Regions from separate parts of the Paenibacillus sp. NRS-1782 genome, predicted to be linked through region 1. Evidence: predicted binding sites of a transcription regulator. Region 1 holds the regulator's gene; each other region holds the start of a gene.
What was found. Region 1 encodes Rex, which represses fermentation and respiration genes when NADH is low (regulators of the CRP and FNR family bind a similar motif). Its sites were predicted from a motif close to TTGTGAAATATTTCACAA; they were not measured.

Region 2: a site for Rex is predicted at 1,346-1,363, ahead of ACIFQM_RS04390 (cytochrome ubiquinol oxidase subunit I). Genes of this name have one in related genera too.
Region 3: a site for Rex is predicted at 1,857-1,874, ahead of ACIFQM_RS03720 (DoxX family membrane protein). Genes of this name have one in related genera too.
Region 4: a site for Rex is predicted at 1,774-1,791, ahead of ACIFQM_RS10540 (formate/nitrite transporter family protein). Genes of this name have one in related genera too.

The regions. Positions count from the first base shown of each region.
Region 1 covers NZ_JBITPH010000051.1:59,250-62,443, forward strand. The annotation lists gene ACIFQM_RS19840 (amidohydrolase) at 1-1,240, opposite strand, end outside; gene ACIFQM_RS19845 (redox-sensing transcriptional repressor Rex) at 1,227-1,880, opposite strand; gene dinG (ATP-dependent DNA helicase DinG) at 1,926-3,194, opposite strand, start outside.
Region 2 covers NZ_JBITPH010000012.1:76,546-79,739, reverse strand. The annotation lists gene ACIFQM_RS04390 (cytochrome ubiquinol oxidase subunit I) at 1-1,272, opposite strand, end outside; gene ACIFQM_RS04385 (response regulator) at 1,679-3,194, opposite strand, start outside.
Region 3 covers NZ_JBITPH010000010.1:42,267-45,460, forward strand. The annotation lists gene ACIFQM_RS03710 (alpha/beta hydrolase family protein) at 1-248, shown strand, start outside; gene ACIFQM_RS03715 (dioxygenase family protein) at 341-1,132, shown strand; gene ACIFQM_RS03720 (DoxX family membrane protein) at 1,232-1,750, opposite strand; gene ACIFQM_RS03725 (DUF3048 domain-containing protein) at 1,995-3,095, shown strand.
Region 4 covers NZ_JBITPH010000024.1:17,404-20,597, forward strand. The annotation lists gene ACIFQM_RS10535 (FAD-dependent oxidoreductase) at 114-1,475, shown strand; gene ACIFQM_RS10540 (formate/nitrite transporter family protein) at 1,864-2,712, shown strand; gene ACIFQM_RS10545 (molybdopterin-containing oxidoreductase family protein) at 3,073-3,194, shown strand, end outside.

The DNA.
Region 1 (3,194 bases):
TAGTCAGGCACTCACCGTTTTTCACAACCTGACGACCGTTAACCCATACATGGGCTACGTCTTTGGCGCTTGCAGAGTATACCGCATGGGAAATGAGATCCGTACGCGGCAAGAAATGAGCCTGATTGAGATCAAGCGCGATAAAGTCAGCCTTGTTGCCTGCTGCCAGCGCCCCTACCTCATTCAAGCCAATCGACTTCGCTCCGTACTCCGTTGCTAGACGCAACGCCTCACCCGCAGGAACTGCGGTTGGGTCGCCAGATACTCCCTTGTGAATGAGTGCAGCCAGACGCATTTCCTCGAACATATCCAGGTTATTGTTACTGGCGGGACCGTCTGTTCCGAGAGAGACAGTAACGCCTGCACGGAGCAGATCAGGCACTCTTGCCACACCGCTCGCCAGCTTCAAGTTGCTGCCCGGATTATGCGAAACCGCTACACCACGTTCAGCCAACAAAGCTATTTCTTCGTCATTCAAATGAACAGCATGGGCAACAAGCGATGGACGGGAGAAAAAGCCGAGCTTATCCAAATGCGCAACCGGGCGCAAGCCGTAGTCGCGTACGTTTTGCTCTACTTCGGCAATCGTTTCGGACATATGCGTATGCAACGGTAAGTCCAACTCATGCGCAGCCTGCACGAATTTTTCGATAAACGCAGGCGGACACGTATACGGCGCATGCGGAGACATCATAGTCGTAATGCGACCGTCTGCTTTTCCATGCCAATTACGCGCAAAATTCACAGCCTCAGCCAGCTTGATCCGCTGCTCTTCCTCCGAACATAATCCAATCGTTCCACGCATCAGACTGGCACGAATGCCGGACTCTTCAGCTACACGAGCCACCTCGTCCATATGATCATACATGTCCAAAAAGGTGGTTGTACCACCTTTCAGCATTTCCAGCACGGACAAGGACGTACCCCAGTACACATCCGTAGACGTAAACTTGGCTTCCATCGGCCACATTTTTTCCTGAAGCCATACTTGAAGAGCCAGATCGTCCCCATGCCCGCGCAGCAGAGACATCGCCGCATGACCATGTGTATTAATCAGGCCAGGTAAAAACAGCAGCCCGTTACCATCAATTGCTTCCGTCTCTTCCTCACCCGCTGGCAAAGTCTCGCCAATATAGGTAATGCGGCTGTCCTCCACGATCATATAGCCGTGGATTACCCCCGCTTCCGGTCTGTTCACGGCAAAAGAGCCGTTCTTAATCATCCATTTATTTTCCATCATGTTGCATATCTTCCTTTCCGTCTTCCAAATAATAAGCGAGGCTTAACAAATCTGTTGTAAAATCTGTGACATGTATTCGAATATTTGCTGGTGCTTTGAGAGTGGTCGGGGCAAAGTTCAAAATCGCTCCAATCCCGCTATTTATGAGCCTGTCAGCCACGTTCTGAGCTTCAAAATCCGGTACGGTAATAATCCCGATCCGAATGTTTTGTTCCTTCACGGTCGCTTCCAGTTCATCCATTGGCTGTACGACCAGCGTATTGATCTTGGTTCCGACCTTATCTGGCACAGCATCAAATACTGCTACAATTTTCATATTGTCTTTTAAATAAGCATTATAATTCGAAAGGGCTTGCCCCAGATTACCTGCTCCGACCAATACCACGTTAATTTGCTGATCGATTTTCAGGATATGGCGTATTTTCTCGATAAGATAAGTAACATCATAGCCGATACCCTTACGGCCAAAATCTCCAAAATACGCTAGATCCTTACGAATTTGAGCCGGATTCAAATCCAGTCTTTGTCCTAACTCCTGGGAAGAGACCGTAGCCACCTCCCGTTTGTGCAGTGCATTCAGATAACGTAAATATACGGGTAACCTCCGTACGACAGCCTCTGAAATTTTATCTGATTTCATACATGCTCCCCCTAATTGTAACGGATATATATAGATGTCCGTCCGTTATACCTCTGTCTCCGGGGCGGATTGGAGCCACTCGGCGATACGGGGCACCATTTGCTCCGTCGGCATATGCTCCATTTTTGGTCCCGGTAACGAGTACAAAAAGTGCTTCCCGTAATAGGATTCGATCACACGCGTATCATAAACGATAACAACCCCGTGGTCGCTCGCGGTACGTACCAAACGTCCAAATCCCTGTTTGAAGCGAATGACAGCCTGTGGAACAGACAGCTTCATAAAAGGATTTTTCTTCTGCTGCTGGAGCAGCTCACTTTTAGCCTCCAGCAGCGGGTGATTGGGCGGTTGGAACGGCAAGCGGACGATAGCCAGACACGTCAGCGCCTTGCCCGGAATATCGACGCCTTCCCAAAAGCTGCTGGTTCCCAGCAACACAGAAGCTTTAGCTTCCTGAAAACGTCGGGTCAGCTTGCTGCGACTCCCACTGTCCACGCCCTGCCCCAGCACGGTGATGTCACTGGATGCTAACGCCTCCTTAAGCGGCTCATACACCTGCCGGAGCATGCGATAGGAGGTAAAGAGAACGAGCATTCTCCCCCGCGTCGCTTGGGCAGTCGCACCTAGCGAGCTGACGAGCATATCTACAAAATGCTCATCTCCTACACTGCCCTTCACGCTCGGGAAATCCCTTGGAATGACTAGCAACACCTGATCCCTGTAGTTAAAGGGTGACGGGAGCTGCGTAGTCATCAGCCGCCCTTGATCTGCGGCCTCCTGCAAGCCGAGCTGATCGGTCATGTACTGAAACGACTTATCCACCGACAAGGTAGCAGACGTCAGAATAATGCTCCTTTTCTTGTCAAAAAACATTTCTTTCAGCTGGCGGCTCACATCGACGGGCACCGCATAAAATTGTAGCGACTTGCTGCGGAACTGTCCGCTCGCTTCGAGCCAATATACGGTCGTCTCATCATCCATCCGCATGAAAAAGCGCAAGCTTTCCCTAATGCCTGCCAAATCCTTAAGCAGCCCCGTAATATCTGTAATGAGGCTGTCAGCCGCATAATCGTCATGTTCTTCCTTCACATCGAGCATCAGCTTGTCGCCCCTGCGCAAAATTTCGCTCATCGTTACATAAAGCTGATTTTCCAGCGCAGCAGCCTGATCCCACTTGGCAGGCTTGGCCGACGGCTTGAGACGGGAAGAAAACTGCCCTGTTTCGCCCGGTGTCGCATCACTTCGCTCCGGCAGCATGCCAAACAGCTTGTCGCTCAGCAGATCCCAAGTCTCCTTGACCTCCAGCACGAGCGG
Region 2 (3,194 bases), on a different contig from region 1:
CAATGCGGTAAACGAGATCAGTGAGAACAGCACTTCCCCTGCCCCAACGGTAGGCGAAACCGAATCTTTGGTTTGAAGTAAACCAAAGACAGTCCAAGGCTGACGCCCCACTTCCGTCATGATCCAACCCGCAGTATTTCCAATAAATGGAAGAGATATACCAAGCATCATCAAGCGGAAGAACCAGCGATGCGAGCCCTCCAATTTTTTACGGAATGTCAGATAAGCTCCGTACAAAGCAAGTGCAATCATGGCACATCCAGCCGCAATCATAATGCGGAAGCTCCAAAATGTAGTACGTACCGGCGGAATATAATTACCGGGGCCGTAGGCTTTTTCGTATTGTGCCTGAAGCTCATTCATCCCCAAAACCCCGCCGGACAGCTTGTTATAGGACAGCAAACTCAAGAGATAAGGAAGCTTAATTTCAAAGCTGTTTTCCTTCTTTTTAGGGTCAATACCTGCGATAACTGTCCAAGGGGCCGGGTCACTACTGTTTTCCCATAGCCCTTCACTCGCAGCCATTTTCATCGGCTGTGTTTCCACCAAATATTGAGCCTGTCCGTGACCAAACATCGGGATTAACATCGAACTAATCAAGGCAACAATAATACTTACTTTGAAAGAAGGCTTGAAAAAATCCAGATTCTTCTTGTGCATCAGCTTCCATGCGCTAATACCCGCGACGAGAAAAGCGCCTGTCGCAAAAGCTGCAAACAGCGTATGTGGAAACTCCCATAGCAGTTGTTCGTTCGTCAACAGAGCGAAAAAATCTTTCATTTCTGCGCGACCGTTATGAATCTCGTATCCTACCGGACGCTGCATGAATGAGTTGGCCGCCAAAATCCACAGGGCAGACAGCATCGTACCGATGGATACCAGCCACATACAGGTTAAATGGACTGCTTTGGACAGCCGTTCCCAGCCGAATACCCACAATCCGATAAAGGTTGATTCCAGGAAAAAGGCAAGCAGTGCCTCAATCGCCAGCGGCGTACCGAACACATCACCGACAAAACGGGAAAAGTCAGACCAGTTCATCCCGAACTGGAACTCCTGCAAAATCCCGGTGACCACGCCTACTGCAAAGTTAATCAGCAAAAAAGTTCCCCAGAATTGAGCCATTTTTTTGTACAAATCATTTTTTTTGATTACATACATAGTCTCCATAATCGCCACCAGCAACGACAATCCAATGGAGATCGGTACATAAACAAAGTGAAGAATTGTTGTGGTTGCAAACTGCAACCGTGCCAATTCTAATACGTCCATGATGTTATTCCTCCCCTTGCGCTTCTCTTTAGAATGAATGTTAATAATTAGGTTCTGAAGCCTTCCTTCATCCTTGTGATTGTATTCACATTATTACATATGGAACGATCACTTTTTATGAATAGCCCCCTCAGGCATCTTCATTACGGAATCACATGACCCGGCTTCAGAATATCATCATTATATAGAATAGATTTGATAGAAATAGAATCGAAAGTGTGAACATCGTGTCAAAGCTGTGTCTTAATGATGTCTAATTTATGAAAACAGCTCAAATCTTCTAGTTAGTGTGACATTTTCGATTGATCTATCCAAATTTTTTCCATGAAAAAAGCCTCTCTTCGCTCGGAGACTTTACTCCGACATCCGCAAGAGAGACTTCATTAATTGAACCCACGGGAATCCATCAACTGCCATCCGTCCCTCTGTTCTTCTGAACCCGACTACGATAGGAGGAAGGCGACATCCCCGCATATTTTTTGAATTTGCCGTGAAAATAATCGGCATTGGCATATCCGACACGTCCTGCCACCTGATGCACCCTGATTCCCTGTGCAAGCAATTCCCTTGCCCGCTCGATCCTCACCTTGTCCAGATAGGCGTTAAAAGCTTCGCCCGTATGGCTTTTGAACAATTTGCCCAAATAGCCGCTGTTGTAATTAAACATATCCGCCAACAGCTCCAAGCGCAAATTCTCATCATAATGACTATGAATGAAATCAATCAATTGTTTCATGATCGTTTCCTTACCACCTGAATCGGTCTGACCTATCCACTGCACCATATGCTCCACCGACCGATCCACCAGCTCTCCCAAGGTTGAATAGGCATATACATCCGTAATCAAGCGGGAATGCTCTTCCAGCACCGTACGGCTCTGTTCCTGTCCAGCCGCATACTTGTTCAGCGCCAAGGTAAATGTCCGTGCAAAAGCCGCCTTGATTTCAGCCTCTGAGCGATAGAGCTGTGGAAATTGGACCTCCATTTCCTTCAATACATGTATTGCAGCTTCACGATTGGACATATCCAGCGCGTAGTACAGCTTCTCTGCATAACGCATGGGGTCTGAGGCTTTGTCCGTCGTTTCGCGCATTTCCTCGTCCGAAGCTTCCAAATCGTGCAGGTCACTGGTAAGCATAACCCTTTCCGCCCGGAAAAAAAAAGTACGCTCCAGTAGACGCAGCGCCTGTTCAAAAGAACTCGGAATATCATGAAGTCTCTTCACAGGATCTCCAGCAGCTACGTATATTTTCGTTGCCCACGGCTTTAGCTCCTGTCGCCAGGAAGCCAGCAATCGAACAGCATTTTCTTCTGTGTCCACCGTGGCAGGAAGTAGCACGCCTGTATATATTCCGGCCTCGAATACAATCCCCCTGCCCTGCTCCCCGCACATTTCCGTTAGCCGCAGCTTTGCTGCCGACTGCCGGGCTTGCCGATCCCAGTCGGGTATCCGTAGATCCAGCAGTACGACCTGATAGCTTCCCCAATCCAAAGAGGGTAGCGCCGGATGCTGGCCATGATGTTCGGCTTGCTCCGTTCCTCCGTGGAGAGGGTTGCTGTGCTCCAATGCACCACGATTAGCCTGATCTTCCTGAACCGGAAACAGCAGGATTTCGATCCAATCGCGCTCATGGACAGGTGGACTTCCCCACTTGCCGTCTTCTTTTTCGCTCTCAATGCTTCGACGTACCCGTTTCAACTCTGTCGTCATTTCTTCTTCGTCCACAGGCTTCAATAAATAACCATCCACGCCAAAGCCCATCGCCTGCCGCGCATAATCAAAGTCCGCATATCCGCTTAAAATGAGAAAGTGAAAAGGCTCGCCGTTCAATTCGCGTATGCTCCGTATGACCTCCAGCCCGCTCATCCCCGGCATGCGTATATCAACAATGACCAGTTCCGGCCGATGCTCCCTAAATTTA
Region 3 (3,194 bases), on a different contig from region 1:
TCAAGTTTAACGGCGATGTGCTCGTTATTCACGGAACCTCGGATGATATCATTCCTGTGGACTATGCATTCCTGTTCCAAAAGGTATTTTGGATGCGTCAAGAGGGACGCTGTGACAAAGAGATTATTTTTCAGGGAGACCACACCTTCTCCTCCGGTAAAGAGCGACAGCGGTTGATCGACCGGACGCTGGAATGGCTGGATGAGCAGGAGAATATTCAGCGGGATTGGCAGCACTGGATGATCTGATTTCAGGCTGCAACGGATTGTATTGGAAATTACGCCTCCACCGGAGTAAAATGGAAGAGTAACACTATACTGGCGTGTGGAGGTTGGCAGCGATGACATTACCCTCAATTTTTGTTGCGCACGGTTCACCGACACTGGCTTTAGAAAACAACGCATACACCAGCTTTCTTGCAGAGCTGGGCGCGAGCCTGCCCCGACCCAAAGGAATAGTCATCTTTTCCGCGCATTGGGATAGTGCTGATCAATGTATCGGGGCGGATGACCGGCATGCGACGTTGCACGATTTCTATGGCTTTCCTGAACAAATGTACACACTTGATTACCCTGCACCAGGCGATCCGAAGCTGTATGAGGAGATAAAGCATCTGTTCAGTCAGCATAACCTGTTCCACCAGCCGGTACGGAACCGGGGACTGGATCATGGAGCATGGGTGGTTTTGCGGCATATATATCCTGATGTGAACATCCCGGTCGTCCCGCTCTCCATTGATTCCAGACGTGCTCCGCAGGAGCAGTATGAGATTGGGCGGATGCTGGCACCGTTGCGTGAACAGGGCATATTGATCATCGGAAGCGGCGGATTGGTCCACAACTTGCGAACACTCAAGCAGACGAATGAGCCAGCAGATTGGGCGGTTCAATATGATAACTGGATCGGTCAGCAGCTTCAGGAATGGAATTTACGTCATTTGTTCCAATATGATAAAAAGGCTCCTTATGCCAAACAGGCGGTTCCCTCTTATGGGATAGAGCATTTTTCGCCGCTGTTTTACGCGATGGGGGCTGCGGATGACCAGCGCTCGGCGCAGAAGCTTTTTCAGTCCTATGTCCTGGGCTCACTGAGTCTCAATTGTTGGGTTTTCGGTCAAGAACGTGATACGTAAATGTGAAAAAAGAACGTTCGAATCTATAAACCACGGCAGCATAGCTGCACAAAAAAACAACCATTAGCCCGGAGGGTAACGGTTGTTTTTTTGGGTAGCTTAAGCTATTTTTCGAGCAGGATCTGCTGGAAAGGTATCTTTATTTTTACGGAACAGTCCACGCAGGAAGGGCAATACCCAACGATCCAAGCCAATCCGTCCAGCGTTTGCGCCAGCAACGACAAGGAAGATTTCAAACAGCAGGTAGATTGCATTGGTGCTTACTGTGCCCGAGAATAGGAACGAGAAGTTCATAACCATTGCCATCAAGGCAGCTAATGTAGTCAGTGTACCAAGAAGCAGGCCAACTCCGACCAGGAACTCACCCAGTGGGATCAGGACGTTGAACAGACCGACATTGGGTAGAGCAAAGGCTTCAAGGAACGAACCCCACCAGCCTTGTACAGCGGGGTGTTCTCCGCCTGTCTTAGCAATGGCCCCCGAGATAAATCCGCCTGCATCGAATCCGCCAGTCAGCTTCTCAAGTCCATGGGTCATCCATTCATAACCCAGATAAACCCGTACTACAGTCAGCAGCCACATCGCTACTTTATTTTCTCGCAACCAGTTGTTAAACATTCAAACCACTCCTCTTTCTTATCTCTTATAATGTTGGTTGTATTTCATTGGTTTGGGATGATCATCTCTGCTACACCCTTATTGTATTAGGTTCAGTTACAGTTATTTGTGATAAAAATCACAAAGTATGAATATTTTTTAAATTTTAATGTCTTCAGATAAGTATTCTATAGTGATGAGGAGCTTCAATCAAGACAAAAACAGGAAATAACGCTTATAATGAGAAAAATGTCTAACTGGAGGGATGAATTTGTTCGGGCCCATTTTCAATCGAAGCCAATGGTTGCGTGTGATGACCTCGGTTTTGCTATGTATGACCATGATGTCCTGTTCTGCTATGTCCAAATCGGGTGAATCAGAACCCGTGCCCCAACCCATTAAGCAACAAACACAGCCGGAAGCGCTTGAACCGTCCAAGGAAACGAATATTCCGGCATTTACAGCTCCGCTTACCGGCCTTCCGGTGGAGCAGCGTGTTCTGGAACGACCGCTTGCGATTATGATTAATAATGCTCCAGCCGCACGACCTCAGGCGGGACTTAGCGAGGCTGACATGGTATATGAAGTTCTCGCAGAAGGTGGAATTACACGTTTGGTAGCTTTTTTCCAAAGTCATGGTGGTGATGTGAAAATAGGTCCGGTCCGCAGCATCCGGCCGTATCTGATTGAGCTGGGCGAAACTTACGGGGCGTTGCCGATACACGCCGGGGGAAGTACAGATGCCTATGCGATTTTACAGCAGCAACGAAAAGAGCATCTGGATGAGATTTCGAATGGGGGAGCTTACTTCTGGAGAAGCAAGGATCGCCGTCCTCCACACAATCTGTACACAGATGTGAACAGACTTCGCCAAGGAAGCGAAAGTAAAGGCTACGCCAAGCAGACGGTGGTTCCGGTATATAACTACCTTAAATTCGGTGAAGCTTCGATCATGGGAGACGGGGAGGCAGTATCTTTGCAAATCCGCTTTTTGCTTAAAAGCTACAAGGTATCTTACATCTACGATCCGTCAGATCAGCAATATAAGCGTTTTGTGAACGAAAAGTCACATGTGGATCAAAACAATAACAAGCAGCTCTCTGCGGCCAATGTCATTGTGATGAGCACCAGGCACCAAATGCTGGATGATGTAGGTCGATTGAGCGTTGAGCTTAAAGGCGGTGGAGAGGCTATGTTGTTTCAACAAGGGAAGTTGATACACGCCGAGTGGCAGCATACGCCCGGTGATGCTATTCGTTTTATGAAAAATGGAGTTGAAATTCCATTGGTACCAGGTACATCCTATATACATGTGGTTCCGGCGGACGTTTCGCTGAACGAGCATGTAAGTGTAGAAGTAAAATGAGGAATCCATAATCCACCTTTCTAGATATAATTTGTCGCATAATGAACTTCCTTGTCGGGCAATGTATACTTAATATTATGAAATTTGCCTTTACAAACT
Region 4 (3,194 bases), on a different contig from region 1:
AAATGTCACATTATAATAAGTGCATGAAGTGAAATAAATCACAATCAACAAAGTAGTTACGTGAAACAATTCACAATTATACATTTTATGCCCACACCAAGGAGGAATTCAACATGAAAGTAGCAGTTATCGGATGTACACACGCAGGTACGGCAGCCATCGTCAACACAGCCAAATGCTATCCAGATGCAGAAATTACCGTTTATGAGCGTAATGACAATATTTCGTTTTTATCCTGTGGTATTGCACTGTACGTAGGTGGTGTCGTCAAAGATCCGCACGGTTTATTTTATTCTTCTCCGAATGAACTGGCTGAGCTGGGTGTCGTGACCAAGATGCTTCATGAGGTAACGAATGTCGATACAGCAGGCAAAACGCTGCAAGCACGCAATCTCCAAACAGGAGAGGAATTCACGGACACCTTTGATAAATTGATTGTAACTACAGGCTCGTGGCCTATTATTCCGAAGCTTGAAGGTATTGAGCTTGATCATATTCTGCTCTGCAAAAACTATAATCATTCCAATGACATCATTGAGAAAGCCAAGCATGTACAGAACATTACAGTTGTCGGAGCCGGATATATCGGTGTTGAGCTGGTGGAAGCTTTTCAAATGAACGGTAAGAACGTTACGCTGATTGACAGCGCGGATCGTATTTTGAATAAATATTTGGACCCGGAATATACAGACCGAATTGAAGGTTCCTTGAAGCAACATGGCATCAAGCTGGTGCTGGGAGAAACAGTGAGCCGTTTTGAAGGAAGTAACGGTAAGGTGAATAAAGTGGTTACATCCAAAGGAGAATATGAAACAGAGCTTGCTATTCTCTGTATCGGCTTCCGTCCTCAAACGGATCTGCTTAAAGGTCAGGTAGACATGCTGCCCAACGGCGCGATCATTGTGGACAATTATATGCAAAGCAGCTGCCCGGACGTATTTGCCGCAGGCGATAGCTGTGCAATCCGCTACAACCCGACAGGCAAAACAGCTTATATTCCATTGGCAACCAACGCTGTTCGTATGGGTACCCTGGTGGCACGCAATTTGGTTCAACCGACCATTGCCTATATGGGAACACAGGGAACTTCGGGTATTAAAATTTATGAAGATAATATTGCAGGAACAGGTTTGACGGAAGCGGCAGCAGCAGACGAAGGTATGGCTGTAGAGGCTGTAACCATTGAGGACAGCTACCGTCCTGAATTTATGCCAACGTCGGAAAAGGTGCTGCTGAAGGTTGTATATGAGCAGGAAACACGGAGAATTGTCGGGGCACAAATGATGTCGAAGGTAGATTTGACCCAATCGATTAATACCCTGTCGGTGGCGATCCAAAATCATATGACCATTGATCAACTGGCCTTTGTGGATTTCTTCTTCCAGCCGCATTATAACAAGCCTTGGAATTTCTTGAATGCAGCGGGTTTGCAAGCATTGCCGCCAATAACTGAACGGAAGCCAATTACCGTATAATTCATTTTGTCTGTGACATTGTTCATAAGTTTGTCAACAATCTGAGACGTATGCACGAATCCTTATAGTACAATATATAGTAGCATAAGGATTAGGGGGTAAGTAGCTTATGGATTTGTTTTATATCCTTTTTCTTGTAGTCGTGGCGCTGGGAGGCCTCGGCGGAGTTATTTGGTTCTTGAGAGCAGTTGAAAAGGAAGAATACAACTAAATGTAAAGCGCATAGTAGGCGCAGTAGACGTAATAATACATGAAAAACAGCCCTTTATCCAAGGGCTGTTTTTTTTAATATTCATTAAAGTGATTTTTTTCACAAACAAAATCACTGATTTTAAATAAAATATGAGAGAGAACATTCGAGTGAAAAGATGTTAAAGGAGCGGAATATATGGCAAGTTATAAACCGGTGCAGATTGCTGAAAAGACGGTGGAAACAGGAGTGGCCAAAGCGAACAATCCATGGACTGTGGCGGTGGTATTGGGATTTTTGGCAGGTGCATTCATTGCGCTTGGTTTTTTGCTGGATATACGTGTTATCGCAAGCGCACCCAAAGAATGGGGAAGTATCGCTACCTTTATTGGAGCAGCCGTGTTCCCTGTAGGTCTGGTATTGGTATTGATCGGAGGCGGAGAATTGCTGACTGGTAATATGATGGCTGTCCCTTTGGCGAGATGGGCAGGACGGATCAAGACCGGGGCGATGTTCCGTAATTTGGCGATTATTACGCTTAGTAATTTTGCAGGCGCGTTGTTTGTTGCCTTTTTCTTTGGTCATGTGCTGGGTTTAACCGAGACAGGACCTTATTTGGACAAAGTGGTTGATATGGCGGGACACAAGCTGCATGAGAGTTTTTTGCAATCGTTTATATCCGGTATTGGATGTAACTGGCTGGTAGCGCTGGCTGTATGGCTGGCGTATAGCACGGATTCGATCGGTGGCAAAATTATGGGGATCTGGTTCCCAACAATGGCCTTTGTAGCTATCGGATTCCAGCACGTTGTAGCCAATATGTTTCTGATTCCGGCGGCTATTTTCGCAGGTCATTTTTCATGGGCAGATTATGTCATGAACTTCATTCCGGTTTGGCTGGGGAATTTGGTGGGAGGAAGCATGTTCGTAGCTGGAGCTTACTGGTTGGCATATTTGAAAAAGCCCCATTCCGCTGTACATTCTGTGAATGATTCATCTCAGGCACCTTCGTCTACTGCAACAACTCCGTTGAGTGACCATGCTTGATTAAGCAGCGCTTTGAAAAAATGGGAACAAAGCAAATCCGCCATGGCAGGTCCGGGGGAACGAAACCTGTCATGGCGGATTTTTTTGGGAGTGGTCCATGATTTGGCATGGAGGATGAGTGTGCTCTCGTCCATAATGCCTTGATCTCTTTTACCCTTGGTATGCAATACTGAAACAGGTATGATCAAAAAAAATATAGAATATTAGAAATCCGTTTTGCTGTGAGCAGCAAGCGGATTTTTTGAGCTTTGTGGACGGATTTGGGTTGGCAAAATCCTTCTCTTGCCATAGGACATAGCTGTATATATGATAAGAACAGTGTAATTTTTGGAAACGGTAACGGAAAGGAGCATCAACACCATGGATCATCGCAACAGCGCGCCTCCTGAGGCTGTGCTTCAGCAAGACTTGCAAAGGGGGCAGCGAACGACGGAGCGTACGGACGGTGTTTTTCCGGCTGTATGTCCGCTGGATTGCCCGGA